DNA from 2 places in the Acidovorax sp. K2F genome. Region 2 is predicted to be linked to the other one. Evidence: predicted binding sites of a transcription regulator. Region 2 holds the regulator's gene; the other holds the start of a gene.
The links. The regulator HrcA, encoded in region 2, represses chaperone genes, less so after heat shock. The targets are predictions, from matches to a motif close to TTAGCACTCNNNNNNNNNGAGTGCTAA.
Positions count from the first base shown of each region.

Region 1: the regulator HrcA is predicted to act here: its motif matches at 8,825-8,851, upstream of rpoH (RNA polymerase sigma factor RpoH).

Region 1 covers NZ_JAOBSQ010000051.1:89,706-104,189, reverse strand. The annotation lists gene ctaD (cytochrome c oxidase subunit I) at 1-111, shown strand, start outside; gene N4G42_RS19295 (cytochrome oxidase small assembly protein) at 123-233, shown strand; gene N4G42_RS19290 (cytochrome c oxidase assembly protein) at 251-886, shown strand; gene N4G42_RS19285 (DUF2970 domain-containing protein) at 883-1,110, shown strand; gene N4G42_RS19280 (cytochrome c oxidase subunit 3) at 1,176-2,057, shown strand; gene N4G42_RS19275 (twin transmembrane helix small protein) at 2,182-2,403, opposite strand; gene N4G42_RS19270 (SURF1 family protein) at 2,419-3,207, shown strand; gene N4G42_RS19265 (hypothetical protein) at 3,149-3,904, shown strand; gene N4G42_RS19260 (heme A synthase) at 3,901-5,082, shown strand; gene cyoE (heme o synthase) at 5,079-5,981, shown strand; gene N4G42_RS19250 (SCO family protein) at 5,990-6,604, shown strand; gene N4G42_RS19245 (Bug family tripartite tricarboxylate transporter substrate binding protein) at 6,697-7,737, opposite strand; gene rpoH (RNA polymerase sigma factor RpoH) at 7,853-8,794, opposite strand; gene N4G42_RS19235 (hypothetical protein) at 8,981-10,054, opposite strand; gene N4G42_RS19230 (EAL domain-containing protein) at 10,188-12,836, opposite strand; gene ftsY (signal recognition particle-docking protein FtsY) at 12,954-14,381, opposite strand; gene N4G42_RS19220 (M16 family metallopeptidase) at 14,410-14,484, shown strand, end outside.
Region 2 covers NZ_JAOBSQ010000013.1:45,811-60,294, reverse strand. The annotation lists gene N4G42_RS05650 (diguanylate cyclase domain-containing protein) at 1-1,264, opposite strand, end outside; gene N4G42_RS05645 (I78 family peptidase inhibitor) at 1,605-1,937, shown strand; gene hemW (radical SAM family heme chaperone HemW) at 2,024-3,271, opposite strand; gene rdgB (RdgB/HAM1 family non-canonical purine NTP pyrophosphatase) at 3,285-3,884, opposite strand; gene rph (ribonuclease PH) at 3,934-4,668, opposite strand; gene N4G42_RS05625 (PP2C family protein-serine/threonine phosphatase) at 4,794-5,696, opposite strand; gene N4G42_RS05620 (serine/threonine protein kinase) at 5,779-6,795, opposite strand; gene N4G42_RS05615 (YicC/YloC family endoribonuclease) at 6,871-7,788, shown strand; gene gmk (guanylate kinase) at 7,825-8,445, shown strand; gene rpoZ (DNA-directed RNA polymerase subunit omega) at 8,462-8,665, shown strand; gene N4G42_RS05600 (RelA/SpoT family protein) at 8,763-11,042, shown strand; gene greB (transcription elongation factor GreB) at 11,114-11,680, opposite strand; tRNA gene N4G42_RS05590 (tRNA-Arg) at 11,760-11,836, opposite strand; tRNA gene N4G42_RS05585 (tRNA-Ile) at 12,042-12,118, opposite strand; gene hrcA (heat-inducible transcriptional repressor HrcA) at 12,169-13,173, opposite strand; gene N4G42_RS05575 (recombinase family protein) at 13,183-13,773, opposite strand; gene N4G42_RS05570 (hypothetical protein) at 14,325-14,484, shown strand, end outside.

The DNA of each region.
Region 1 (14,484 bases), on a different contig from region 2:
CCATGGGACGGTGCCGAGGGCCTGGAGTGGGAAGTTCCTTCCCCCGCGCCTTTCCACACGTTTGAGAATCCTCCCAAACTGGACGCCACTGCAACCCGCGTGATCGGCTGAACACCATGTCCATGACCCCCGAGCAAAAAAAGAGCAACCTGCGGCTGGCGCTGATTCTGGCGTCCGTGGCGGTGGTGTTCTTTGTCGGGTTCATGGTCAAGGTGGTGTTGCTGTCCCGCTGAAGCCACTGGCCCACCCCATGAGCCTGCACCGCGAAAACGCCAAGATGGTCGGCAAGCTGGTCGTGATTGCGGCCGGCATGTTCGCCTTCGGCTACGTGCTGATCCCGATCTACAAGCACATCTGCGAGATGACGGGCATCAACATCCTGTCGCTATCCGAGCGGCAGGTGCCTGGCAACGGTGTGGCTGGCAAGGATGTACGCGTACCCGCCAACACCCAGGTGGACAAGTCGCGCACCATCACCGTGGAGTTCGATGCGAACTCGCGCGGTCCCTGGGACTTCAAGCCGGCGCAGCGTTCCGTGCAGGTGCACCCTGGTGAACTGACGACGGTGATGTACGAGTTCCAGAACGTGCAGAACCGCCGCATGGCCGCTCAGGCCATTCCCAGTTACGCGCCCCGGCAGGCCGCTGCGCATTTCAACAAGCTGGAATGTTTTTGCTTCAATCAGTACACCCTGGAGCCCGGTGAAAAGAAAACTTGGCCCGTGGCGTTCGTGATTGATCCGAAATTGTCCAAAGACGTCACCACGATCACGCTGTCGTACACCTTCTTCGAGGTGGGCGGCAAGACACCGGCAGCTCCCGAATCGACGGCGGCGGTGGTGCTGCCCGCGCCCAGCTCTGTAGGCATGCGAGGAGCCGGGTCATGAGTGCGCCTCTGGAGCCATCGGCAGACGTCAAGCCCTCGCAACGCAAGGGCTCGTTGCTGCGCACAGTGCGTGCAGTGGCATGGTCGCTGATTGGCTTGCGCAAAGGCAGCGAGTACCAGCAAGATGTCGAAAAGCTCAACCCGATTCACATCATCGTGGTGGGATTGATCGCGGTTTTCTTGCTCGTCATTGGTCTGATCGGGCTGGTGAACTGGATTGTGTGAGTGTGTGTTGGCTGGTTCGTGCGAACAAATACTGAAAACAAAGATTTTGAGAATCAGGAGCTGAAATGAGTGCATCAACCCACGGCGGAACCCCGTACTACTATGTGCCCGCCGAGTCCCGCCACCCGGTGATGGCCGCGGCCGGTCTTTTCTTTGTGATCCTCGGCGCAGGCCAGTGGATCAATGGTCACGACTGGGGTAAATATTCTCTGGCCGTGGGGCTGGTGTGGTGGCTGTTCACGCTGTACCAGTGGTTCGGCGACGCGGTGCGTGAGAGCGAAGGTGGCCTGTATGGTCATAAGATCGATCTGTCGTACCGCTGGAGCATGAGCTGGTTCATCTTCTCCGAGGTGATGTTCTTCGGCGCGTTCTTCACAGCCCTGTGGTGGGCACGCTCGCACTCGGTGCCTGCATTGGGCAGCCTGGACAATGCGCTGCTCTGGCCCGATTTCAAGGCCGTCTGGCCCAGCCTCGCCGCTGGCGCCACCGCTTCGCCGGCCGGCATCATCGAGCCCTTCCAGACGGTGGGCCCCTTCTGGCTGCCCACGATCAACACGGCGCTGCTGCTGACTTCCGGCGTGACGCTGACCATTGCCCACCACGCCCTGCGTGAAAACCAGCGTGGCAAGACCATCGGCTTCATGTGGGCCACGGTGCTGCTGGGTTTCGTGTTCCTGCTGGTGCAAGGTTATGAGTACTACCACCTGTACACCGACCTGAACCTCAAGCTCAGCTCGGGTGTGTTCGGCTCCACGTTCTTCATGCTTACCGGGTTCCACGGCTTCCACGTGTTCCTGGGCATGCTGATGCTGCTGGTGATCACGCTGCGCTTGCAAAAAGGCCACTTCACGGCCGACAAGCACTTTGGCTTTGAAGGTGCGGCCTGGTACTGGCACTTTGTGGACGTGGTGTGGCTGGGTCTGTACGTGCTGGTCTACTGGATGTAAGTCAGACCCGGACGCCATCAAAAAAAGCGCCTCGCGGCGCTTTTTTTGTTCCACCCTCTGCGTGCTTACCAGTGGTGGCCTGTGATGGGCCCAAGCCCCCCAGGCTGCGGACCAAGCCCTCAGGTCAACGGGTGGCGGGCAGGCCGGTGGGCTGGATATATCCCAGCTGCCAGGCCACCAGAATGCACAAAAACAGCACGATGGACAGCCCGACACGCACGGCCAGCGCTTTGGCCATGTGGTTGCCCTTGCTCTTGTCGTCGCGCCCATTGCGCATCATGAAGAACAGGGCCGATGCCAGGCTGGCCAGAATGGCGAGGAACGCCAGCACTACGAGGTATTTCATGGAGCGCATTATCCTGTGACCCCCCTTCGCCGTCCTGTGGACCTGCGTTTTTGGCTCATTACCCTGGCTGCTGTGGTGGGCATGCTGGCCACCGCCTCTTTGGGGCGCTGGCAATTGTCGCGAGCCGCCCAGAAAGAGTCGCTGCAGGCGATGCTGGATGCGCGCGCCACCTTGCCGGCCATTGATGGACGCACGCTGACAGACCTGACTAACCAGACACCCGAGGCGCAACAGGCCCTCGTACACCGTGCTGTGGTGCTGCAGGGGCGCTGGTTGCCTGAACACACGGTGTATCTGGACAATCGGCAGATGCAGGGGCGCCCTGGGTTTTTTGTGCTCACGCCACTGCAGCTTTCTGGCGGGGGTGCTGGGGTGGTGCTGGTGCAGCGCGGATGGGTGGGGCGCAATTTTCAGGACCGCACCCAGCTGCCTTCCGTGACCACGCCGGCTGACACCGAGGTGCGCGTTCAAGGCCGCGTGGCCCTGGCGCCCTCGCGGCTGTATGAGTTCCAAGGGGGCAATAGCACACAGGGGTCTTCCCGCATCCGGCAAAATCTCGACTTGGCAGCGTTCCGTGCCGAAACCGGTCTGGCGCTCGCCCCCCTTACGGTGTTACAGACAGGCCCGGCAGGCGACGCGGGCGATGGCCTGCAACGCGACTGGCCTGTGGTCGGTGCAGGCGTCGAAAAACACTACGGTTACGCATTTCAATGGTTCGGGCTCTGCGGCCTGATAGCACTCCTTTATGTCTGGTTCCAAATCGTCCGACGGTTCATTCGCCCGCGCAGCCAGCCTGCCGCCTGATTCACAGGCGGGTGCCCGTGCAGAGCACCCGCTGGGGCTGACCGTGCACACCTTGCCCGAGGCGGGGGACGCGGTCGCCACCGTGCAGCGTGCGCGCCATGGGCGCTGGAAGATGCTGGGCGTGCTGCTGATCTGCGCGGCGCCGGTGGTTGCCTCGTACTTCACTTACTACGTGATCCGCCCGGAGGGGCGGCGCAATTACGGCGAGTTGATCAATCCCCAGCGCACGGTGCCTGCGCTCACAGCCTCCACGCTCGATGGGGGACCTGCCCGGCTGGAGGCCCTCAAAGGCCAATGGTTGCTGGTGAGCGTGGCGGGGGGCGACTGTGATCCGGCCTGCCAGAAGCACCTGTACCTGCAGCGCCAGCTGCGCGAGAGCCTTGGCAAGGAAAAGGACCGTGTGGACTGGGTCTGGCTGATCAACGACAACGCTTTGCCTCCGGCCGCCCTCACTCCCGCCCTGCAACAGGCTACCGTGTTGCGGGTGGACCCGGGCGCGCTCAAGGCCTGGCTGGAGCCTGCCCCGGGCCAGCAGCTGGCGGACCACCTCTACGTGGTGGACCCGATGGGCAACTGGATGATGCGTTTTCCGGCCGCCATGGACACCGGTGGCGCCGCCAAGGCCAAGCGTGACCTGGAGCGTCTGCTGCGCGCTTCTTCTTCGTGGGACGAGCCGGGGCGGCCGGTCAAGCCATGACCGATACCCAACCGCTGTACGACCTGGCTCCAGTGCTCGAGCTGATGCTGCTCGGCCTGGTGATCGCCCTGGGGCCGCTGGTCTGGGTGTGGGCGCGTAACCGCCGCAGCTCTCCCATGCGGCGCCTGCAGGCGCTCACGGTGCTCACGCTGTTTCTCACGTTTGATCTGGTGCTGTTTGGCGCTTTCACGCGCCTGACCGACTCGGGCCTCGGTTGTCCCGACTGGCCTGGCTGCTATGGCAGTGCCAGCCCGGTGGGCGCCCGCGCTGAGATTTCAGCCGCCCAGCAGGCCATGCCCACCGGCCCGGTGACCCACGGCAAGGCCTGGATCGAGATGATCCACCGGTATCTCGCCACGGGGGTGGGGGTGCTGATCATTGTCATCACTGTCTCCTCGTGGGTGCAGCTGCGGCGCGCCCAGCGCGATGGCGGGCAGGCGCCTCCGCTCAGTCCCTGGTGGCCTACGGTGACCTTGTTGTGGGTGTGCCTGCAGGGTGCGTTTGGCGCGCTCACGGTGACCATGAAGCTCTTTCCCGCCATCGTTACCTTGCACCTGATCGGTGGCCTGGTGCTGCTGGCCCTGTTGTGTGTGCAGGCGGTACGACACACCCACAGTGCCCAGGGGCGCTCACCGGTGGCCCTGTCCCCCGCGCTGCGCTGGGGGCTGGTACTGACGGCATTGCTGCTCGCCCTTCAGGTGGTGCTGGGGGGCTGGGTCAGCACCAACTACGCGGTGCTGGCATGCACCACCTTCCCCACCTGCCAAGGCAGCTGGTGGCCCGCTATGGACTTTGCGCAAGGCTTCCAGATCTGGCGCAAGCTGGGCCTGCTGCAAGACGGCAGCCACATCAGCTTTGCAGCGCTCACCGCCATTCACTATGTGCACCGCCTGATGGCCTATGTGGTGCTACTGGCGCTGGGCCTGGTGGCCTGGCGCTTTCACCGCAGTGGCGTGCTGCCCGCGCAGGCGCGGTGGATCGGCGGGCTGGCCTTGCTGCAACTGGTGACGGGTTTGTCCAACGTGGTGCTGGACTGGCCCCTGGTGGCGGCGGTGCTGCATACCGGCGGTGCCGCAGCTTTGGTGGTGGTGTTGACCTGGGCCCTGGTGTCCAGCCGCGCAGCGCCCGCGCCCCGAGAGTTTTCCGCGCCCACGGGCGCATCGAGAGTATCTGCATGAGTGTTGCCCCCTCCGCCGTTGCTGTGCCGCCCTCGCGGTTCCAGCAGTTTTATGCGCTGACCAAGCCCCGCGTGGTACAGCTCATCGTCTTTTGTGCGCTGATCGGCATGGTGCTGGCCGTGCCCGGCCTGCCCAACGCTGCACAACTGGGCCACATGGCGCTGGCCTGCCTGGGCGTGTGGCTGGTGGCGGGTGCTGCAGCCGCGTTCAATTGCATCGTCGAGCAAGGCATTGACGCCAAGATGAAGCGCACCGCATGGAGGCCCACGGCCAAGGGTGAGCTGTCCAACGCGCAGACCCTGCTGTTCTCGGCCGTACTCTGTGCCGCAGGCTCCGTGCTGCTGTATGTCTGGATCAACCCGCTGACCATGTGGCTCACCTTTGCCACCTTTGTGGGTTACGCGGTGGTCTACACCGTGATCCTCAAGCCCTTGACGCCCCAGAACATTGTCATTGGCGGCGCCTCGGGGGCCATGCCGCCGGTGCTGGGTTGGGCGGCCATGACCAACGATGTAGGGCCCGAGGCGCTTATCCTCTTCCTCATCATCTTTTTGTGGACGCCACCGCATTTCTGGGCGTTGGCCTTGTACCGGGTGGAGGACTACCGCAAGTCTGGCCTGCCCATGCTGCCGGTCACGCACGGCAACGAGTTCACGCGGTTGCAGGTGTTCTTGTACACGCTGATCCTGCTGGCCGGGTGCATGATGCCTTTCATCTACGGCATGAGTTCCTGGATTTATCTGGTTGCCGCCGTGCTCCTCAGTCTGGGTTTCTGCGGGTACGCGTTCGCGCTTTGGCGCAATTATTCGGACGCTCTGGCCCGCAAGACCTTCCGCTTCTCCCTTATCCACCTGAGCGTGCTGTTTGCTGCACTGCTAGTGGACCACTATGTGCTGTGATGATCTCCATGCAGAAACGAAAAGCTCTTCAATTGATAGCGGCTGGTGCAATATCCATATGCGCTACAGGCCTCCTGAGTGCGTGTTCCGAGAAAAAGGCCGAATTCCGCGGCGTGGACGTCACCGGCGCTGAGTACGCCCGCGACCTTCCCCTGACAGACCACAACGGCCAGCCACGCCACATCAAGGACTTTGCCGGCAAAGTGGTGGTGGTGTTCTTCGGCTACACCCAGTGCCCCGACGTGTGTCCCACGTCGATGCAGGAGCTGGCCGAGGTCAAGCAGATGCTGGGCAAGGACGCAGGCCGTCTGCAGGGCATTTTTGTGACGGTGGACCCGGAGCGCGACACGCCCGAAGTGCTCAAGGCCTACATGGCCAACTTCGACCCGAGCTTCTTGGCGCTGCATGGCACACCCGAGCAGCTGGCCGCTGTCGCCAAGGACTTCAAGATCTATTACAAGAAAGTCGATGGCAAGACGCCCACCAGCTACACCATGGACCACTCTGCAGGTAGCTACGTGTACGACCCCTCAGGGCGCCTGCGGGTCTACAACCGCTATGGCAGCGGCGCACAGGCCCTGGCGGCCGATGTGAAGGTGTTGTTGGCCGAGGCCGGGGGCTGAGCCCCTCCAGCCCCTGAGTGACCCGGGGCCTGTGCCAGGCCGCCGTTATGCGAGGCACTGTGCGGCCCCGCATGAGCTGATGCTCTTGGGCCTTATTCGGCCTTGATGCCCCGCATCGCAATCACGCCGCCCAGCAGATTGGTGTCGGCCTTGATGCGGTTGGCCAGGCCTTCGGGAGACGAGCCCACCGTCTGCCACCCTTGCTGGAACAGCTTGCTGCGCACGTCTTCGCTGCGGGCGATCTCGCTGATCAGCGCGGCCAGCTTGGCCTGGATGGGCTTGGGCATGGTGGAAGGCGCTGCGAAGGCGTTCCAGATCTCCAGGTTGAAGTTGCTGATGCCTGCCTCGGCCAGGCTCGGCACCTCGGGTGCCAGCGGGCTGCGCCCGGAGGAGGTCACGCCGATCGCGCGCAGCTTGCCCGCACGCACCTGGGCCTGCGCCAGCGCCGGGGGCAGCAGCGCCATCTGCAGCTGGCCGCCCAGCATCGCGTTGGCCACCTGGGGATAGCCAGGGTAGGGCACATGCACGGGGTTGATGTTGCTGCGCGCCTTGAGCAGCTCGGTGCCGATGTGGCCCACCGTGCCCACGCCTGGCGTGCCGTAGCTCCACTTGTCACCACCATTGCGTGCTGCCACGAAGAAGTCGCGGGCATTGCTGTTGGCGGCCACGCCGGGCTGGTTGACGGGTGCAGTCAGGATCAGCGGTGAGGTGCCAATCAGGCTCAGCGGTGCCAGGTCCTTGATCGGGTCATACGGAACCGCCGGGTTCAGCAGCTTGGCAATCGTCATGTTGCCGTTGATCATCAGCCCGATGGTGTGATCGTCACGGGCCTTGGCCACTGCGTCGGCGCCAATGTTGCCGCCTGCGCCCACCTTGTTGTCCACAATCACGGGCTGGCCCAGGGCCTTGGACAAGGGTTCCGAGAACGTCCGTGCCGTCAGGTCTGGCGACGATCCCGCAGGAAAGCCCACGATGATCTTCAGCGGCTTGGTGGGCCAGGCCAGCGGCGCGGGCGCAGTGGCAGCAGCCTTGCCAGCGCTTTGGGCCAAGGCCCAGGGGGACGCGGCAGCCAGCGCGATCAACAGCGAAGCACGGCGGGAAACACGGCCAGGAAAGGCGGGACGTGAGGGCATGGGGTGCAATCTCCTTGAAGAATATTCGGGGGCCCAAACGACGCGGGGCCCCAGAACTGGGGCCCCGCGAGGCAACTTCTGCAGCCGGGGATATTAACCCCGCTGCCCGGACCGGTCAGGCGTATTCGGCCAGGGCCTTTTTCATCTTCTTCATGGCAGCCACTTCGATCTGGCGAATGCGCTCGGCGCTCACGCCGTACACCGCCGCCAGGTCGTGCAGCGTCATGCCGCCGCTGCCGTCGTCATTGACCTTGAGCCAGCGCTCTTCCACGATGCGGCGGCTGCGGTCGTCCAAGCTGGCCAGCGCGTTGGCAATGCCGTCGGTAGCCAGGGCGTCGCGTTGGCGCGACTCGATCATGGCCGTGGGCTCGTGCGATGCATCGGCCAGGTAGGCAATGGGGCCAAACGCCTGCTCGCCATCGTCGGCGGGGGCCGGGTCCAGCAATACGTCGCCACCCGCCATGCGGGTTTCCATTTCGATGACTTCTTCGCGCTTCACATTGAGCTGCGCGGCCACGGCGTCGATCTCATGGTCCGACAGGGTGTCGCGGTGCGTGGCGGCATCGGCGGCCGATGCATCGGCCTTGAAGCCCTGCTTCATGGAGCGCAGGTTGAAGAACAGCTTGCGCTGCGCCTTGGTGGTCGCCACCTTGACCATGCGCCAGTTCTTCAGGATGTATTCGTGGATCTCGGCCTTGATCCAGTGCATGGCGTAGCTCACCAGGCGTACGCCCTGGTCGGGGTCAAAGCGCTTGACAGCCTTCATCAGGCCCACATTGCCTTCCTGGATCAGGTCGCCATGGGGCAGTCCGTAGCCCAGGTACTGGCGTGCAATCGAAACCACGAGGCGCAGGTGCGACATCACCAGCCGGCCGGCGGCGTCCAGATCGTTGTTGTCCTTGAGCTGGCGTGCGTAAGTCTGTTCTTCTTCGTGCGTGAGCAGGGGCAGGCGGTTGACGGCCGAAATGTAGGCGTCCAGATTGCCCAAGGGGGGCACCAGCGCCCAGGGATTGGCGGGCGCCAGAGACATCGTCGCGGTTCCAGATTGAATGTTCATTCCGGGAATCCTTTCCTCTAAGCCATGATATTAGCACTCTCTATGATTGAGTGCTAAGCCCGGAGTTCCCGTCGGGTTGCTCATTGATACCGTTGGAATTTTTTGAGTCAAATTGCCATCAAGCGCTAGTTTTTCATGCCTGCGAAGCTATAAAAATCATAGTAGCGGGCTGTCGCTGCAATATCGTCAGACGGTCAGATCCACCTGCTGCACTGTGCCCACGCTGCCGTTTTCCCGCAGGTAGGCGCTGGTGGAGCGCACGGTGCCCAGGCTGGCGTTGTCGGCGGTGCGCAGGGCAAAAGGGGTGGCGATGGCGTTGGTGGAGAGTGCGCCCACGCCCACGTCGGCCAAGGTGCGCAGGCTGCCGGCGCCCTCGGCGCCATCCGCCGACGGGGTCCATACCTGCAGCTGCTGAAAGACCGGGTCCGCCTCGTCAATCCAGCCGTTGCCGTCGCTGTCATAGGCGGCCAGTTCGGCAAAGCCGTCGCCGGTGCCGGGGCCGAACAGCTCCCGGCCGTTGTCGATGCGGCTGTTGTGGTTCAGGTCCAGGGCCAAGTAGCCCCGGTTGCCTGAGAGCAGGGGCACGTTGTCGGTCTGGCCGTCGCTGTCCAGGTCGAACGCAAAGCGCAGGTCCTGCAACTGCGCGGCCGAGCCGTCGAAGTTGATGACCAGCGGGTCTACCGCCACAGCGTCGCCCAGGCGCAGGCTGAACGATGATTCCTGGCGGTAGCTGCGCTGCATATCCAGCTGCAGGCTAAAGCGGATTTCCCGCCCGTCGGCGGTGCGCACGGTGCCCTGGGCGGCAAACTGGGTGCTTTCGGTTTCTACGACCACTTCGCGCTGCTCCACCAGCAGGCCCCACCCGGCACGGGGACGGCCTGCATCGGCGGTCGGCGTCGTGTCGGGGCGGCTGGCGGGTGGGGAAGGCACGGGTTCCGTCTGGCCGGTGTACACCCGCACCTGCACGCCCGTCATGCGGGCAATCAGGTCGCGGATCATGGCCAGCTGGGGTGTCAGGCCGTCGCTGGGGCTGCTGCCGGGCGCGGCATCTGGGGCATGGTTGGGGTCGATGGCCTCCTGGGCGGCGCGGGCCAGGCGTGCTGTGCTAGAAATTTGTACGGCCGGGGTCGCTCGGGTAAGGCCAGGGGCACTGGTGGGGCGGCGATCGCCGACCCAGGCTTCAAAGTGGCTGCTTTGGGTGTGCACGCGGCTGGCAACGTGCTGGGCCTGCATCTGCAGGGCGGACGATTCAATCTTCATGGGACACCTCCAGGGCTTCCACACAGAGATGTCGACGCCACGGAGAAAGAACTTGAATGTTGCCTTGCCCTCTTTCTGGCTTCCTTTTGCCGGGTACCCGATGGCTGGCGTGGTGGCAGTCTCCGCCCCCCCGCTACACCTGTTGCCGCACCCGGCTTTCAAAGTCTTCGAGCGTCAGTGGGCGGCCAAACAGGTAGCCCTGGAAAGCCTGGCAGCCATGGGCCAAAAGAAACTGGTAGTGGGCGGTGGTCTCCACCCCCTCGGCGATCACGGACAGGCCCAGGCTGCCAGCCAGCGCGATGATGGAGCGGGCGATGGCCGCGTCGCTGGCGTCCAGCAGCACGTCGCGCACAAAGCCCTGGTCGATCTTGATCTGGTCCAGTGGCAGGCGCTTGAGGTAGCTGAGCGACGAGTAGCCCGTGCCAAAGTCGTCCAGCGAAAACCCCAGGCCATGGGCCTTGAGGGCGCGCATGGTGGCGATCACGCTGTCCACGTTGTCCAGCAGCAGGCTTTCGGTCAGCTCTAGCTTGATCTGTGCGGGGTTGGCGCCGGTCTGCTGCACCAGCGCCAGCACCTGGGCCACAAAGTCGTCTTGCAGAAACTGGCGTGCGCTCACGTTGATGGCAAGGCTCAGCTGCGCAAACTGCGGGTCTTGTCGCCAGCGGGCCTGCTGGCGCAGGGCGGTTTCCATGACCCAGTGGCCCAGTGGCAGGATGAGGCCCGATTCTTCCGCCAGCGGGATGAACTCCGACGGCGGCACCATGCCCTGGACCGGATGCTGCCAGCGCACCAGGGCCTCTGCGCCGGTCACGCGCCCCTGGCTGTCCACCTGCGGCTGGTACAGCAGCAGGAACTGCGCGCGCCGCAGGCCGTTGTGCAGCTCGGTTTCCAGCAGGGCGCGGCGGTTCACGGCCTGCTGCATGTCGGGGTCAAAAAAGCGCAGTGTGTTGCGCCCGGCGTCCTTGGCACGGTACATGGCCATGTCGGCCTGCTTGAGCACCTCGTCCACCGAGTCGCGTTGGTGGGTGAGCAGCGTCACGCCGATGCTGGCGGTGAAGTGGTGTTCGTGCCCCGCCAGCTCGTAGGGCTGGCGCAACTGCGCCAGGATCAGCTCGCCTAGCGTGCGCGCCTGGGCGGCGGCCTCGGGGGCGTCGCTGCTCAGGTTCTGCAGCACCACCACAAACTCGTCTCCCCCCAGGCGGGCCACGGTGTCCTGCTCGCGCACGCAGCTGCGCAGGCGCTGGGCAACGTCCTTGAGCAGCAGGTCGCCCACCTCATGGCCCCGGGTGTCGTTCAGGGTCTTGAAGTTGTCCAGGTCCACAAACAGCACCGCCGTGGTCAGGCCCGAGCGCGCACCGTTGACCAGCACCTGCTGCAGCCGGTCCACCAGCAGGCGGCGGTTGGGCAGTTGCGTGAGTGCGTCGTAGAACGCCAGGTAGCGTGCCTCGTCCTCGGCGGCCTTGCGGCCCGAGATGTCGATGTCGATGCAGAACATCTCGGGCGGGTGGCCCGGCACCTGGATGTAGGCGTGGCTGGAGAACACATGCACCGGCGTGCCGTCCTTGCGCTGCAGTTGCAGCTCGCCCGCCGGGATCACCTCGCCGGTGGCGAACATGTGCTGCATGTGTGCCCGCACGCCGTCGCGCATGGGCGGCGGGATGATGAGGTCGAGCAGGTTGCCGCCCAGGGCTTCTTCGGCCGTGTAGCCGTACAGCTGCTCGGACGCCTGGTTCCAGTAGCTGGTGGTGCCGTCCTGCAGGTAGCCTTGCACCGAGATGGACGGAATATTGCGCAGCAGCGAGCGAAAACGCAGCTCGGACTCGCGCAGCGCACTTTCAGCCTGCTTGCGCTTGGTGATGTCGCGGGCGAGGAACACCACAGCCGCCTGGCCACCCACCTGCACGCCCAGGGGCTGGGTGCGTCCTTCAAACTGGCGCAGCCCTGACAGGGTCTGCAGCTCGTATTCCACGCTGTGGGTCTGGCCAGACTGCAGCGTGTCCTGGATGAGCGCCATGAACCGTTCTGCCTGCTCGGCGGGCAGCACATCGTGCAGCCGTTTACCTACCAGCTCGGGGGCGCTGGCGACCAGGGTGGCGTCGTTGGGGGACAGTACCTCCACATACCGGCCCTGGGCATCCAGCACCAGCAGCACATCGGGGATGGCCTGCGTGATGGCATGCAGGCGGGCTGCCGTGCCAGTGAGTGCACGCTCGGTGGCCATGCGTTGCTCCACATCGTGCAGCAGCAGGCCCAGAACCACGGTGGCGGGGGTGAAAGTCAGCAGATAGGGCAGGGCCAGCGTCTGGTTGATGCGCTGCACAGCCTCGGCGGGCAGCAGCTGAAACAGCGCGATAACCGCCGTGTGCAGCAGCAGCCCGAACAGCGCGAGGGGGATGGGCTCCACCCCCAGCCGCCCCCGGGCGCGGCCCTCGCGGTACACCAGCCCCATGGCCGTGCACAGCACGATCACCATCAGCCCCACCTCGGCACCCGCGCCCCCCAGCCACAGGCGCCCGGTGGCCGCCATCAGCGCCGCAATGCCCGCCACCAGCGGGCCGCCAAACAGGCCGGCCATGCTCAGCACCACCGAGCGCGCGTCAAAGATCACGCCCGGCATCAGCACCACCGGGGTGAGCATGCCCACCACGCAGATCCCGCCGAAGATCAGCCCCGAAAAGACCTGGCCCACCCACGGGTGCTGGCGCCAGACGCGGATGTTGAACCCATGCAGAAAGCACAGCGCCAGCAGCAACGCAACGCCTTTGACCAGCTCAATGAACATGGGCCTCCGTGCTTTCCGAGGGGAAAGCCCATGATGGAGGAAACGTTGCGATCCGTAAACGTGTAAATGGCCCCGGATGGGGCCATTGCTCAAAAGGTTGAGGGGAGATCGCGAGGCTCAGCTCAGCAAAGCCTGGGCAAATTCGCGGGCGTTGAAGGTTTCCAGGTCTTCGAGCTTTTCGCCCACACCGATGAAATACACCGGGATGGGGCGTTCCTGCGCGATGGCGGCCAGCACGCCGCCCTTGGCCGTGCCGTCCAGTTTGGTGACGATCAGGCCGGTGAGCTGCAGCGCATCGTCAAACGCGCGCACCTGGGCCAGCGCGTTCTGACCGGTGTTGCCGTCGATCACCAGCAGCACCTCGTGCGGGGCCGTGGCGTCGGCCTTGGTGACCACGCGGCGGATCTTTTTCAGCTCCTCCATCAGGTGCAGCTGTGTGGGCAGGCGGCCGGCGGTGTCCACCAGCACCACATCCTTGCCGCGCGCCTTGCCAGCGGTCACGGCATCAAAGCTCACGGCGGCGGGGTCGCCACCTTCCTGGCTCACGATCTCGACCGTGTTGCGGTCGGCCCACACACCCAGCTGCTCGCGGGCAGCGGCACGGAAGGTGTCGGCGGCGGCCAGCAGCACGGCGGCGCCTTCACCCGCCAGGTGCTTGGTGAGCTTGCCGATGGAGGTGGTCTTGCCCGCGCCGTTCACGCCGGCCACCATGATCACGGTGGGGGTGTGCTCGCCAATCACCAGGGCTTTTTCGAGCGGGCGCAGCAGGTCGGCCAGCGCGTCGGCCAGCAGGCCCTTGACTGCCGCAGGGTCGGTGGTCTTGCTGTCCTTCACGCGGCGCTTGAGGTCCGTCAGCAGGTGCGTGGTGGCTTTCACGCCGGTGTCGGCCATCAGCAGGGCCTCTTCCAGCTCCTCATACAGCGCGTCGTCAATCTGCGTGCCGGTGAAGACGGTGGCAATGCTGCTGCCGGTCTTGCGCAGGCCCGCCTTGAGGCGGTCCAGCCAGCCTTTGCGCTCAGGCGCCGGGGCAGTGGGCGCAGCCGAGGTTGCAGATGCTGCCGCTGGCGCAGCCGGTGGTGTGGCGGGCGTGGGTGGTGCAACCGGCGCAGGTGCAGCAACGGAAATCGGGGGTGCCACGGGGGGCAATGCAGGGCTTGCAACCACTGGAGCAGCGGCGGGCGCTGTGGCTGCCGGTGCTGCAGGGGGCGTCGGTGCGACGGCCGGTGCCACTGGAGGCATCGCCACGGGCGCTGGCGGGGTCACAGTGACGGGCGCTGGTGCTGCGGGGGGCGGCGCAGCGGGCTCAGGGGCTTTGTTGCCAAACGGGTTGCGCAGCCAGCCAAAGCCTGCCGGGGCGGGCGCCGCCACGGGAGCCGGTGTAGCGGGCGCTGGCGGGTTGAGGGTAGCCACGGGCGGCGTGGCGGGCTGGGGGGGCGCTACGGGCGCAACCACGGTGGGCGCCGGTGTGCCTACCGGCTGGGCCGGGGCGGGCACATCGGTGGGGGCGGGCGAAGGAGCGGGCTTTTTCTTGAAAAAACTGAACATTGGCGGGTTCTTAGAATCACCCCATTCTATGAAACGCGCTTTCACCCTACTGGGCCTGCTGGCCTGCCTCTCGTCCGGGGCTGCCTTTGCGGCAACCACCCCG
Region 2 (14,484 bases):
GCTCTGCGACGTGGCGGATCTGCTGCTCGGCCTGCTTGCGCTGGGTGACGTCGGTAAAGGTGCGCAGCGCTCCCCCGCCTTTGATGGGTACGGTCTGGACCTCCAGGATGCGCCCGTCGGGCCGGGGGCGGTCGTACACCTGCAGCTGATCGACTCCACCGTTGCTGTGCAGCAGCATGTCCTGGATGTCTTGGGAGGCACCCTTGAACTCACCGCGAGCGCGCAGGTAGGCCAGCACATTCATCAGTGTGGGTTTGGACGCCATCAGCTCGGCGGGCAGCTCCAGCAGCTCCAGTGCACGGCGGTTGCACAGCTCGACGACCCCGGCGGCACTGATCTTGGCCACGCCCTGGTCCATGTTTTCCAGCGTGGCTTCGAGCAGGATGGATTTCTCGCGCAATTGCGCCTCGCTGTCGCGGGCGCTGCGTTCCGCCTGGGCCAGCAAGCGCTGCTGGCGCTTGAGTTCGGTGATGTCCACATGGGCATAGAACACCGTGCCGTCGCTGCCCTGTTTGGCGATGACGCGGCTCCAGCGGCTGCGGGGCAAGGGCACCTCAAACGGCGCCCCCGCAAAACGCATGTGCTCCTGCAAGATCGACAGGCCGTCGTAAAAAGGCGCCATATCTCCCTGACCTTCGACGGACCAGGCGTGGCGGTACACCTCGTCGAACGCTTTACCCGCGGCAGCCGTACGGTCCGACAGGCTATACATCTGCATAAAGGGCTGGTTGACCCACTGGATGCGCTGATCTTCGGCACAGATCATCAACCCATCGGGAATGCGGTCGAACAGTTCGGAGCTTTCAAACAGCGGACTGCGCAGGTAGCCGGGCTCATGGATGTCGGCCTCGGCCGGCGTAGCGAGCGTGGCTTGCGCGCTCTGCAGCGGCAGCGCCTCGGCACGCCACAGGCGCACCCGCCCCACGCCTTCAATGGGCAACGACGACACATGCACGCGCAGCCCCCGGTGATCGAAGCTGTAGGGGCGGGTCTGCGCCCGGTGGCGCTCGACCCCGGCGGTGATGTAGCGCTCGATGTTGGGCAGCTCCTGGGCATCGAGCCGCTGGTTATAGAAGCGGCGCAGGTTGGCTTCGTAGGGCTCGCCCTCGTACACATGCCCCTCGTGCTCCGGGAAGAACTTGAAGAAGGTCCTGTTCCAGGCCACCGTGCGGTCGCTGTCGTCAAACGCGCACAGCGCCACGTCCAAACCATCCAGGGTGTCACCCAGGGCACGGATGAGGCGGAGGCGAGAAGCGTCAGGCATGGTCAGGAGGTTGGATACGGCACTGTCAGCACAAGCCCGTGCAACACACTGGCCCAGGTGGCAAGGGGTCTGCCAACGCCGACGCACAGCGCCGGTCGCTTCATTGTGCGGAACCGTACTTACAGCAAACCGTCTGAGGGCCACGGACAAGTTGAAGGCAGCGGTTTGTGTTGCGCCAGCACCACAATATCTTGATGCAAGTCAAGACTCAACCGAGACCAGCGCGGATGCTAGGCCCCGTCGTCGTTACGGCTGGAAACTGATCCATAGCTTGACCGGAACCCTGTCGCGCCTGCGTTCCGCTATGGTGGGTGTTTTGTACCCAGGAGCTAGCCGCATGATGAAAAAAACCACCCCTTTTGCCGTCGCCTGTTGCCTCGCCCTGGGAGCAGCTGTGACTGGATGTGCGGGTTACGGACAAACACCCGCACCACCCGCCAGCACGGCACCGACAGGCGCAGCGCCCGGAGGCATGTGCAATGCCCAGCCCGCGCAGTTTGCAGTGGGACAAAACAGCACGGCATCGATCGTGGAGTCTGCACGGCAGCGCTCGGGCGCGCAGACGGCGCGCATCCTGCGCCCAGGGCAAATCATCACCAAGGAATACGACACCCAGCGGCTGAACCTGGAGGTAGATGGCAATGGCCGCATCCTTGCGGCAAAGTGTGGCTGAGCTTGCCCCTGGCTGCCGAATGGCCTGAGGGCCTGCCAACAATCTCCCCGGAGATCACAAACCGGCTTTGATGGAGCCTCCCTCCGTCAGTCCGCCAGAAACAGCTCCTGCAGATCGCTCAGGAAGTCAAAGCCCCGCTCGGTAGGCCGTACACGCGCCATGTGGCGCTCGATCAGGCCCTTGCGCTCGGCAGCCTCCAGGCCCTTGGCGATGGTGGTCAACGGCAGGCCTGTGCGGGCCATGAAGTCCTGCAGCGCAAAGCCTTCGCGCAGGCGCAGGGCGTTGAGCATGTACTCAAACGGCAGATCGGTGCGGCGCACCTCGTCGTCCTGCGCCACGGCATGGCCTGCCAGGGCGTTGTCCATGTAGCGCGCGGGGTCCCGAAAGCGCACCTGTCGCACCACGCGGTGCGCAAAGCTCAGCTTGCTGTGCGCGCCCGCGCCGATGCCCAGATAGTCGCCAAATTGCCAGTAGTTGGTGTTGTGAAAACACTGGTGGCCCGGCTGCGCATACGCAGAAATCTCGTACCGCGCCATGCCCGCCTGCCCCGTCATCTCCGTGATCCGGTCAAGCATGGCGTAGGCCTGGTCGTCCTCGGGGATGGCCGGGGGGAACTTGGCGAAGTAAGTGTTGGGCTCAATGGTGAGGTGATAGATGGAGATGTGCGGCGGCTTGAAGGCCAGCGCGGTTTGCAGGTCCTGCTCCAGCTCTGGCAGCGTCTGGCCCGGCAGGGCGTACATGATGTCGAGGTTGAAGGTGTCGAAGGACGCAGCGGCCTCCTCCACCGCCGCCATCGCCTGGGCACGGTCGTGCACGCGGCCCAGGGCCTTCAGGTGCTGGTCGTTAAAGCTCTGCACCCCTACCGACAGGCGCGTGACACCCGCCGCGCGGAAGGCGCGAAAACGGTCTTTCTCGAACGTACCGGGGTTGGCCTCCATCGTGATCTCGCAATCTGGCTCCAGCCGCAGACGGGCGCGGATGTCGCCGATCAGCCGGTCGATGGCTGCCGGCGAAAACAGGCTGGGCGTGCCGCCGCCAATGAAGATGCTGTGCACGGACCGCCCCCAGACCAGGGGCAGCGCGGCCTCCAGGTCGGCCATCAGAGCATCAATGTAGCGCTGCTCGGGCACCTCGCCGCCGGAGGCATCCGCGCGAAATTCGTGCGAGTTGAAGTCGCAGTACGGGCATTTCTTGAGGCACCAGGGCAGGTGCACGTACAGAGACAGGGGCGGCAGGCTGGGCAGCTGCAACAGGCCCGGGCGCATGTAGTGCTGGATGTCGCGCACCACGGCAGGTTCGGCCTCGGCCTGTGGCGTGATCGGAATATGAACCACGGTCAGCGCCCTTCTACAACCAGCGTTCGCGCATCAGCGCCAGCATCTGTGCGGCCGATCGGCCCCGGTGGCTGTGGGCGTTTTTCACCTCCACGGGCAGCTCGGCAAAGGTCTTGCCGAACTCGGGGATGAACATCACGGGGTCGAAGCCGAAGCCGTTGCTGCCCCGGGGTTCGGTGGTGATCTCGCCCACCACGCGGCCCACGGCGATCAGCGGCTCCGGGTCTTGCGGGCTGCGCACGGCGACCAGGGTGCTGACCATGGCGGCGCGGCGGTTGGTCACGCCTTGCAGTTGCTCCAGCAGGGCGCGCACGTTGTTGTCGTCGCTTTTCTCGTAGCCGAACTGGGTGCAGTAATACGCGGTGTCCACGCCCGGCAGGCCGCCAAAAGCGTCCACACACATGCCGGCATCGTCGGCCAGCGCCGGCAAGCCCGTGTGTTCGGATGCAAACCTTGCCTTGGCCAGGGCGTTTTCGACAAAGGTGCGGTAAGGCTCCTCGGCCTCACCCACGCCCAGGTCGGCCTGCCGCACCAGCTCCACGCCCAGGGGCGCAAACATGGCCTGCAACTCGGCCAGTTTGCCGCGGTTATTGGATGCCAGAACAATTTTCATGGTCAAAATGGCCGCAAGCGCTAGTGAAATATGCGCAAGCAGCTATCAATTAAGGAGTATTTTGCAGGGCTTGCTGCTGCAGCTGCACCAGCTGGGCGATGCCCTGTTCGGCCAGCCCCAGCAGTTGGTCCATCTCGGCGCGGGTAAAGGCCACGCCTTCGGCTGTGCCCTGCACCTCCACATAGTGGCCTGCGCCCGTCATCACGACGTTCATGTCGGTGTCGCAATCCACGTCTTCCACATATTCCAGGTCCAGCAGCGGCGTGCCCTGCACGATGCCCACCGAGATCGCCGCCACTGGCTGCAGCAGGGGCGACTGGGCGATCTTGCCGCTGGCCAGCAGCTGGTTGACCGCATCCTGGGCCGCGACCCAGGCGCCGGTAATGGCAGCCGTGCGCGTGCCACCATCGGCCTGGATCACGTCGCAGTCGAGCTGGATGGTGCGCTCGCCCAGCAGTTGAAGGTCAAACACGGCGCGCAGGCTGCGGCCGATGAGGCGCTGGATCTCCTGCGTGCGGCCAGTCTGCTTACCCCGTGCGGCCTCGCGGTCGCTGCGGGTGTGGGTGGCGCGCGGCAGCATGCCGTACTCCGCCGTGACCCAGCCCTCGCCGCTACCGCGCTTGTGCGGGGGCACACGCTCTTCCACCGAGGCGGTGCAGAGCACCTTGGTGTTGCCAAACTCAATCAGCACCGAGCCTTCGGCGTGCATGGTGTAGTGGCGCGTGATGCGCACAGGGCGCAGTTGGTTGGCGGCGCGGTTGCCGGTGCGGATGAAGGTGGTCATGTGATTCTCTATATCAAGCGAGTCGCCCACCTGCGTCATGAGGCGGGCGATGAAAGGCGAAAAAACCTGATTCCATGCATTCGCATGGAGGGAGCCTGGATGCAACCCACAGCGCCGATGGCAGTTCAGGCCTTGCGGGCAGCAGAGCGACGGATGGCTTCGTTGATTTCGGCGATCGACCGCTCAATGGCCGCATCGTCCAGGTCATCCACCAGCCCATCGAGCGGGCCCGCCTGGATGGTGGACGCAAAAACGTCGTCGCTGATGCTGTCCGTGGACACCCCCTGGGTGGACTCGAACGCATCTGGCGTCTCCCACTCCAGAGCCACCACGGTCACGTTGTCACTGCTGTCCCCGGCTTTGCGAAGGGCATCTTCCACCAGCTCGGGCACAGCGTGCGACACGGTGTTGCGGCCCAGCTGCTTGGCGATGTCTTCGTCGCTGAGCGTGCCCCACAGGCCGTCTGAGCACAACAGAATGCGATCGCCCTGCTCCAGGTACACAGGGCCGGTAATGTCGTAAATGGGCTTGGTGGGGGAACCCAGGCAGGTGAACAGCACGTTGCGGTTGATCTTGTCCAGACCAGGGGGCGGCGTGTTGCGCAGCTCCATGTACGAGTGGTCCCGCGTACGGGTCAGCAGATCGCCATCGCGCACCATGTACAGGCGCGAGTCTCCGCAATGGATCCAGGTAGCGGTACCGGCCTGCAACACCGCCGCGACCAAGGTGGTGCGCGGTGTGTCGAGCATGCCTTTCTCTGTGGCGTAGCGCAGGATCTGGTGGTGTGCCGCGAGCAACGCGCCGGACAGGAACTCCTGCACATCCTTGAGCTGGGGTTTGGCCTGGCGCTGGAACAGCGCCGAGATGGTCTGCAGCGCGATCTGTGCGGCCACTTCACCTTCAGGGTGGCCACCCATGCCGTCGGCCAATACAAACAGGCCCGATTCGCGCGTGTAGCAATAGCCCATGCGGTCTTCGTTCTTCTCGCGGCCGCCACGGCGGCTGATCTGGAATACCGAGAACTTCATAAGGACTCACGCAAACAAGGATGCACCCGGGCGCCATCCGTGGACATGTACCTCGCCCGAACCCGCATTGCGTGCGTCTGGTTCATTTGGGCTTGGCTCCGATACCGGTGGCTTCACCCACCTTCTGCACATTTTTCTTGGTGTCAGACACCAGGGTGTCCAATTGCAGTCGCATCTTCTCGGCCACCGTGAGCTTGGTGTAGCGGCGCTCACCCTCGCGGCTGAGCTCTTTCTGCAAGGCAAACACCGACTGGGGGCGGGACAGCGGGTCAAGCGCCATGCACCACTCCACCACCTCGATCAGGTTGTCGGAATACACGCCACGCAACTTGGTCAGGGCGAGCGACAGGCGGTCCTTGTCCACGCGCTGCGGCGCCTCGTTGGGCGGAAAGCCCTGCATGCAGGCGTAAATGCAGGCGCCGATGGCGTAGATGTCGGTCCACGGCCCCATCTGCGAATCGCGCCGGTACATCTCGGGCGCAGCAAAGCCGGGGGTGTACATGGGGCGGATGAAATTGCCCTCCTTGCTCAGCACTTCGCGCGCCGCGCCGAAGTCGATCATCACGGCCTTGTTGTCGTCGGTGATGAAGATGTTGGCGGGCTTGATGTCCAGGTGCAGCATCTTGTGCTGGTGCACGATGCGCAGGCCGCGCAGCACTTCGTCGAACAACGAGCGGATGGTGGACTCGCGGAACACCTTCTGTGTCTTGAGGTCGCGGGCGGTGATGATGAAGTCCTGCAGGGTCGCGCCCTCCAGATAGTTCATCACCATGTAAACGGTTTCGTTCTCGCGGAAGAAATTGAGCACGCTCACCACGGAGGCGTGCGAGATCTGGGCCAGCGAGCGGCCCTCTTCAAAGAAGCTCTTGAGCCCCAGGCGGTACAGCGAGAGCTTTTCGGGCGGCACCTTCGGAAGCAACTCACCAGGAGCGCGGGTCGCCAGGGACGAAGGAAGGTACTCCTTGATGGCCACCTGCTGGCCTTCGGCGTCGAGGGCCAGATAAACCACACCAAAACCACCGGAGGACAACCGGCGCACCACACGGTAACCGCCAATTGCGGTATCGGGCGGCAAGGGGGCCGGTTTGATTTTTGACATATTTTGCGAAGATGATTCGGGGGTAAGGCGGAACCCGGATAATCGCCGGATCGCAAGCAACCATCAAAAAGTCCAATGCCAGTTTACAGCATGACCGGATACGCCAGCGCACAGCATGGCGCATCTGCCACTGGCGCTGAAACCGACGCCCGCGCCCCCCAGACGCGCCGGCTGGGACTGGAAATCCGATCCGTCAACAGCCGCTTTCTGGACCTGTCGTTTCGCCTGCCTGACGAGCTGCGCGCTATGGAGCCCACGCTGCGCAGCTTGCTCACAGCGCGCCTGAAACGCGGCAAGGTCGAAGTGCGAGCCGCCCTCGACACCGACGACAGCAACAGCCTGCAAGACCCGCCTGCACGACTGCTGCAGCGGCTCAACTCTTTGCAGGACTCCGTCAGGGCTTGGCTGCCCAGCGCTGCCCCCCTCACCGTGGCCGACGCCTTGCGCCTGTGTGCCAATGCACATTCGGGCACCGAGGACTGGAGCGAAGCCGTTCCGGCCCTCGCGGAAGAAGCATTGACCGCCCTGCTGGCCGCCCGCGAACGTGAGGGCAAACGCCTCGCAACCATGCTGCTGGATCGCGTCAAGCAGCTGCGGGCCTTGGCCGAACAGGCGGTCCCCATGGTTCCGCTGCTGGTGGAGCAGCAACGCCTGCGCTTCATGGAGCGCTGGAAAGAGGCGATGGCCCTCACCGACGGTTCTACCCTCCCCGAGGCTGCCCGTGACCGCGCATTGACCGAGGCCACGGCGTTTGCCATCCGCATCGACGTGGCAGAAGAGATCACGCGGCTGGATTCGCATCTGGATGAAATCGAGCGCCTGCTGAAAAAAGGTGGCGAAGTGGGCAAGCGCCTGGACTTCCTGATCCAGGAACTCCACCGCGAAGCCAACACGCTGGGCTCCAAATCTGCCGCGCTCGACCTCACCCGCATCAGCGTGGACATGAAGGTGCTGATCGAGCAGATGCGCGAGCAAGTGCAAAATATCGAATAACACTCATTTTTTGATAGCGCCTGGCGCACATCAACCATGGACTATCCAGGAAATCTCATCGTCGTGGCAGCACCCAGTGGTGCTGGCAAGTCCAGCTTGGTCAAGGCCTTGCTGGAGCTGGACTCGCATGTCCACCCCTCCATCTCGCACACCACCCGTGCGCCCCGCGGCCAGGAAAAGCATGGCCGCGAATACTTCTTCGCGTCGGAGTCCGAGTTCGACGCCATGGTGCAAGGCAACGCGTTTGTCGAATGGGCCCATGTGCACGGCAACCGCTATGGCACATCCAAGAAAGCCATTGAAGAGCGCATTGCCCAGGGCTCAGATGTGATTCTGGAAATCGATTTCCAGGGCGCACTGCAGATCAAGCAGGCATTTGCCAATGCGGTGCTGGTTTTCATCCTCCCGCCCAGCTGGGAAGAACTGCGATCGCGGCTGGAGCGGCGGGGCGAAGACTCTGCGGATGTCATCGAGGTACGCCTCAAAAATGCTGCCATCGAGATGGCCCAGGTCAGCAAATTCGACTTCGTTATAATTAACGAGTTGTTTGAGCGCGCGCTTTTCGACCTGAAAGCCGTAGTTCACGCCCAGCGACTCAAGTACGCCGCTCAGCGCCGCGCCCGTGCTGACACCTTTCAGTCGCTCAATATCACCTGAATCCCCGGAGTAAACGATGGCACGCATCACCGTAGAAGACTGTCTGGAAAAGATCCCCAACCGCTTCCAGCTCGTACTGGCCGCCACGTACCGTGCCCGCATGCTCAGCCAGGGCCATGCTCCACGCATCGAAAGCCGCAACAAGCCCGCCGTGACTGCCCTGCGTGAAATCGCCGAAGGCAAAGTGGGTCTGGAGATGCTCAAGAAGGTTCCCGGTTGAACGTTCTGTTGGGCAATGCCCATCCAAAAGCACCGCGCCAGCGGTGCTTTTTTTTGCCCGAAAGTCCTCTGGCGCAGTCCCGCGCTACATTTAAGGCATGAACGCGGTGCTCAATTCACCTTCTGCAACGCAGCCTCGCCCGGGCGACCCATCTCAGGCAGGCAATCTATCGGCAGCCGCTGCGGCCGCCAATGCGGCTGCGGCCAGCTTCGCCGCACTGACCGATAGCCTGGACTACCTGGACGCCGTCAGCATCGAGCAGGTGCGCCAGGCGTACCGTTTTGCCGATGAAGCCCACCTGGGGCAGCTGCGCAACAGCGGTGAGCCCTACATCACCCACCCTATTGCAGTGGCCGCGCAGTGCGCGGCGTGGAAGCTCGATGCCCAGGCGCTGATGGCCGCGCTGCTGCACGACGCCATGGAAGACTGCGGCGTGACCAAGGCCGACCTGATCGACCGGTTTGGCGCCCCGGTGGCCGAACTGGTGGATGGCCTCACCAAGCTGGACAAGCTGCAGTTCAACACTCGCGAAGAAAATCAGGCCGAGTCGTTTCGCAAAATGCTGCTGGCCATGGCGCGTGATGTACGCGTCATCCTCATCAAGCTGGCCGACCGAACGCACAACATGCGCACGCTGTCGGACATGCCGCGCAGCAAATGGGGCCGCATTTCGTCCGAGACGCTGGAAATTTATGCCCCCATTGCCCACCGCCTGGGCCTGAATCAGACCTATCGTGAACTGCAGGACCTGGCCTTCCGACACCTGCACCCCTGGCGCTATGCCACACTGGCCAAGGCCGTCAACAAATCCCGCAACCGCCGGCGCGATCTGGTTCAGAAGGTGCAGGCCGAAGTGGATGCCGCCTTCTCCAAGATCGGCATGAAGGTGCGCCTGGCAGGCCGCGAGAAAACGCTGTATGCCATCTATCAAAAGATGGACCTCAAGCACCTGAGCTTTGCCCAGGTGACGGACATCTACGGCTTTCGAGTCATCGTGCCGACTGTGACCGATTGCTACACCGCCTTGGGTGTACTGCACCAGATGTACAAGCCGGTACCTGGAAAGTTCAAGGACCATATTGCCATTGCCAAACTCAACGGCTATCAGTCTCTGCACACCACCCTGGTGGGGCCCTCGGGCGTGAACATCGAGTTCCAGATGCGCACCGATGAGATGCACGTGATTGCCGAAGCCGGCGTGGCAGCACACTGGCTGTACAAGGCCCAGGACGGGGAAGGTACGGCAGCCGAGCGCCTTGGCACCAAGTGGCTGCAGTCCTTGCTGGACATACAGAACGAAACACGGGATGCGGCGGAGTTCTGGGATCACGTCAAGGTGGACCTGTTTCCCGATGCGGTCTACGTCTTCACACCCAAAAGCCAGATCATGGCGTTGCCGCGCGGCGCCACGGTGGTGGACTTTGCCTATGCCATTCACAGCAATGTGGGTGATCGGACGACCGCCGCCAAGATCAATAACGAGCAGGTTCCGCTGCGCACCGAACTCAAGAACGGGGACGTGGTGGAGATCATCACCGACCCCGTTTCCACACCCAACCCAGCGTGGCTTGGTTTTGTGCGCACGGGTCGAGCACGGTCCAAGATCCGCCATTACCTCAAAACCTTGGCCCAAACCGAGTCCGAAGGGCTGGGTGAAAAACTGTTGACTCAAGCCATCCGAGCGGAAGGCCTCGAACAACTGCCCCCCGTCAGCGCTGAGACCCAACCGCTGTGGGACAAGCTGCTGCGCTTCACCGGCAATCGCACGCGCAGCGAGCTGATGACCGATCTGGGCCTGGGCAAACGCATTGCCAGCATCGTCGCCAAACGGTTGATGGTGCTGATGTCGGAGCATGGCCACCGTCCGGATGCTCTGCTCATGACTCGTGAGCGCTACACATCTCACGAAACCCTGTCGCAAGGGGCCGTCACGCTGGATGGCAGCGAGAATGCCTCTGTGCAATATGCCACCTGCTGCCGTCCCGTGCCGGGCGACAGCATCGTCGGTTATCTGGGCCGCGGTGAGGGACTGGTCGTGCACAACGCACATTGCAGTGTCGCCAAACGTCTGCAGCATAAAGACAGCGAACGCTTCATTGCCGTGGACTGGTCGGACGAGCCCACCCGAATGTTCGAAACGGGCGTGGTCGTTACCGTGAACAACGGCAAGGGGGTGCTGGCACGCGTGGCAGCGGAGCTTGCCAATTCAGAGGCCGACATCACCCACGTGGACATGGACGATGAGGCGGCCTTGGACACCACGGATCTGCGATTCATCGTGGCGGTTCGCGATCAGGCCCATCTCGAGCTGGCATTGCGCAACCTGCGCCGCACACAGGCTGTGCTGCGTGCAGCCAGGATTACTCCACAACCCTGACACCTCAGCACGGCACCAAGCCCTGAGGTCGATACAACAGACGCGCAGGTCGGCGTCTGTGTGCGAACGGGTTACGTAGCGGCACTACGAGGCGGGTACTGCACCTCCACCACCTCCAAATGGCGCACTCCGCCCGGCGTGGGTAACTGCACCTCGTCCCCAACGCGCGCCTTCAGCAGCGCCCGGGCCACAGGTGAAATCCAACTGACCTGACCCATACGGCTGTCAGCCTCGTCAATGCCCATGATGGTGATCGTGCGCTCACCATCCTCGTCGTCGGAGTAGGTGACGGTGGCTCCAAAGAAGACCTGTTCACTGCCCGCATGCAAACTAGGGTCCACCACCTCGGCGATCTCCAGCCGCTTGGTCAAAAAACGAATGCGCCGATCAATTTCGCGCAGGCGCTTCTTGCCATAGAGGTAGTCGCCGTTTTCAGACCGGTCTCCGTTGCTGGCCGCCCAGTGCACCACATCCACGATCTTCGGCCGCTCGCTATCGATGAGATCCAACAGCTCCGCCCTTAGACGTGCATAGCCTGACGGGGTGATGTAGTTTTTGCCACCCGGCGGCAAAGGAGGCAGTGCCAATCCTTCGTCATCGTCGGCGCTATCGGTTTCCTTGGTAAAAGCCTTGCTCATTGCCAGAACTCTCCAATCAGCGCAAAGCGCCTGGACAAATGAAAAAGCCTGCAATCTTACGATTGCAGGCTTTAAACATTGGTGCGGCTGGCAGGAATCGAACCCACGACCCCTTGGTTCGTAGCCAAGTACTCTATCCAGCTGAGCTACAGCCGCTAAGCTTCGAATTATAGCATGATTTCTTGGCGACCCTTGAAATTTGCTTTTTTTCTGATTGCTTTCCTGAATCAGGCCATGCAAACAGACAGTCAATTCAACGCAAGCCGAGATTGTAATGCACGATGAAGGCTCCAAAAACAAACTGAGCGCTTTGGATCACAAAACACATCGTTTGTTGATGGATTCACCCTGCAAGCGAGGGTGGTAGGGCGTGTTGGACTTGAACCAACGACCAAAGGATTATGAGTCCTCTGCTCTAACCAACTGAGCTAACGCCCCCAGCCATGCTCCAGCGCTATACAACGGGGCAAGCGCCGTATTGTAGGGGCTTACTTGCGGTGGCTGAGCGCGTTGGACAACAGCTTGGAGGTGATGTCTACAATCTGGATCATGCGGTCGTATGGCATGCGCGTAGGACCAATCACGCCCAAAGTCCCCACCACCTTGCCATCAACCTCATAGGGGGAGCTGACGATCGAAAGCTCTTCAAAGGGCACAACCTGGCTCTCGCCACCGATGTAGATGCGCACCCCTTCCGCTTGGCTGGAGATGTCCAGAAGGCGAAGGATTTGTGTCTTCTGCTCAAACAAGTCAAATGCCCTGCGCAGGTTGCCCATGTCGCTGGAGAAATCACTGACGGACAGCAGGTTGCGCTCTCCAGAAATCACCACCTCGTCCTGCGCCTCGGACAGTGCCTCTGAGCCTACGTTGACTGCCGCCTGCATAAGCGATGCGATCTCTCCGCGCAGTACATCGACCTCGGACTTCAAACGTTCTCGCACCTGCTCCATTGCGAGTCCGGCGTAGTGGGCATTCAGGAAGTTGGAGGCCTCTACCAGTTGCGACTGAGAGTGATCCACCTCGGTGAAGATCACGCGATTCTGTACGTCACCTTCCGGCGACACGATGATGACGAGAAAGCGCTTTTCGGAAAGTCGAAGAAACTCTATGTGGCGAAATACCGAGGTACGCCGAGGTGCCATCACCACTCCAACGAACTGGGAGAGGTTGGACAACAGCTGCGCAGCGTTGGCAATGACTTTTTGTGGCTGTTCAGGTGCCAGCTGGGGCGGCATGACAGACTCCCGCTGCACCGTGAGCATCGTGTCCACAAACAATCGGTATCCACGCGCTGTGGGAATACGGCCAGCGGAGGTATGGGGACTCGCAATCAGCCCCAGCTCTTCCAGGTCCGCCATCACGTTTCGTATCGTGGCAGGCGACAAATCCAACCCGGACGCGCGGGAAAGGGTACGCGACCCTACGGGCTGCCCATCAGCGATGTAACGCTCGACCAGGGCTTTGAGCAACAACTTGGCACGGTCATCGAGCATGGAATGATTTTACTTTTGTAATCGTGTTTTGGCCCAGCGTCCGCGCCCCTCATGGCGGTGGATGTGGTCACGTAAGCTACTGACGGAAACCCCCAGCATATCCGCAAGGGTGCGCTGGTCATACCAACCGGAGCGCCAACAGGCTGCAGCCTGGGCCACATCGTCATCAGACAAGGCACGCTTCCGGCCCCAAGTCTTCCCCGCAGCCCGCGCAGCACGCTGACCAGCTAAACACCTCTCCCTGATCAATTCGCGCTCAAACTCGGCGAAGGCAGAGAGCAGGTGAAGGAACATGCGGCCATGAGCCGTGTCAGTTTCAATTGACTCGGTCAACGAACGGAAGCCTACACCCTTCGCTTTCAGGTATTCAAAGACCTTGACGAAGTGGGAAACAGACCGCGCAAGGCGGTCCAGTTTGTAGACCACCAACACATCGCCCTTGACCAACACGGTCAACAGCTTATCGAGCTCGGGGCGCTGCTTCACAGCAGAGCGCTTTTCTTGCACAACCTTGTCAATGCCAGCGCGCCGGAAGGCTGCTAGCTGTGCTGCCGTGTTCTGTTCAAGGGTTGAAACGCGGGCGTAGCCGTAAATGGTCACCGGTATCTGTTGAATAAAAAGCTGATGACGATCACCACAAGCAAGGCCAAAACAGTGCGCCACCTGGAAGCACGCACTGCGCGCCTCCTATCAGCTTCTGACATGCGAAAAGCCGCGCGCTCTACGTAGCCTGTTTTCTTTCGCCACCAATCCCGATACCAATCTCTGTTGTCTGCTCCCATTGATGGATCGTAACAAAGGGCAAGAGAACAAACAGCCATTAGATTGAGCTTGCTTCGCAGCTTTAGGCGCTCGCCGCGCAGCGTCCGTTGCCCGTGAGAGGTAGCGCCCAGCACCATTCCCCAGATTTCTTCGCCTCTTCGGCCAACGCTAAGCCAGGACCGCGCCTGCGGCTCTTTGGGTTGCTGCGGGGGGAATCCATAAAGCTGCGCTTTACAAACCCTCCCCCCTCCGCAACCCAATCCCGGCAACGCTAATGGCACGGCGAAGAACTCAGGGGATCGGTGCAAGCGAGGCCAGCTTGCACGGGCAACAGACAACAGTTGTCCGGCTCGGAATCTAGGGGCCCGGTACACATGAAGGGGAACTCCATGATCGCAAGCAACTACCGCAAATTTCCTGAAGCTCTGGCGCTGCAGATGCCTTTGCAGTTCGGGCGCTTGCTGGTGTGGGCTACGTCGCGGCCGACGACGCGGCTGCTGCGGGCGATCAGGGCAGAGCGCGGCGCAGCTTTCAAGGCAGCGGGCCGGG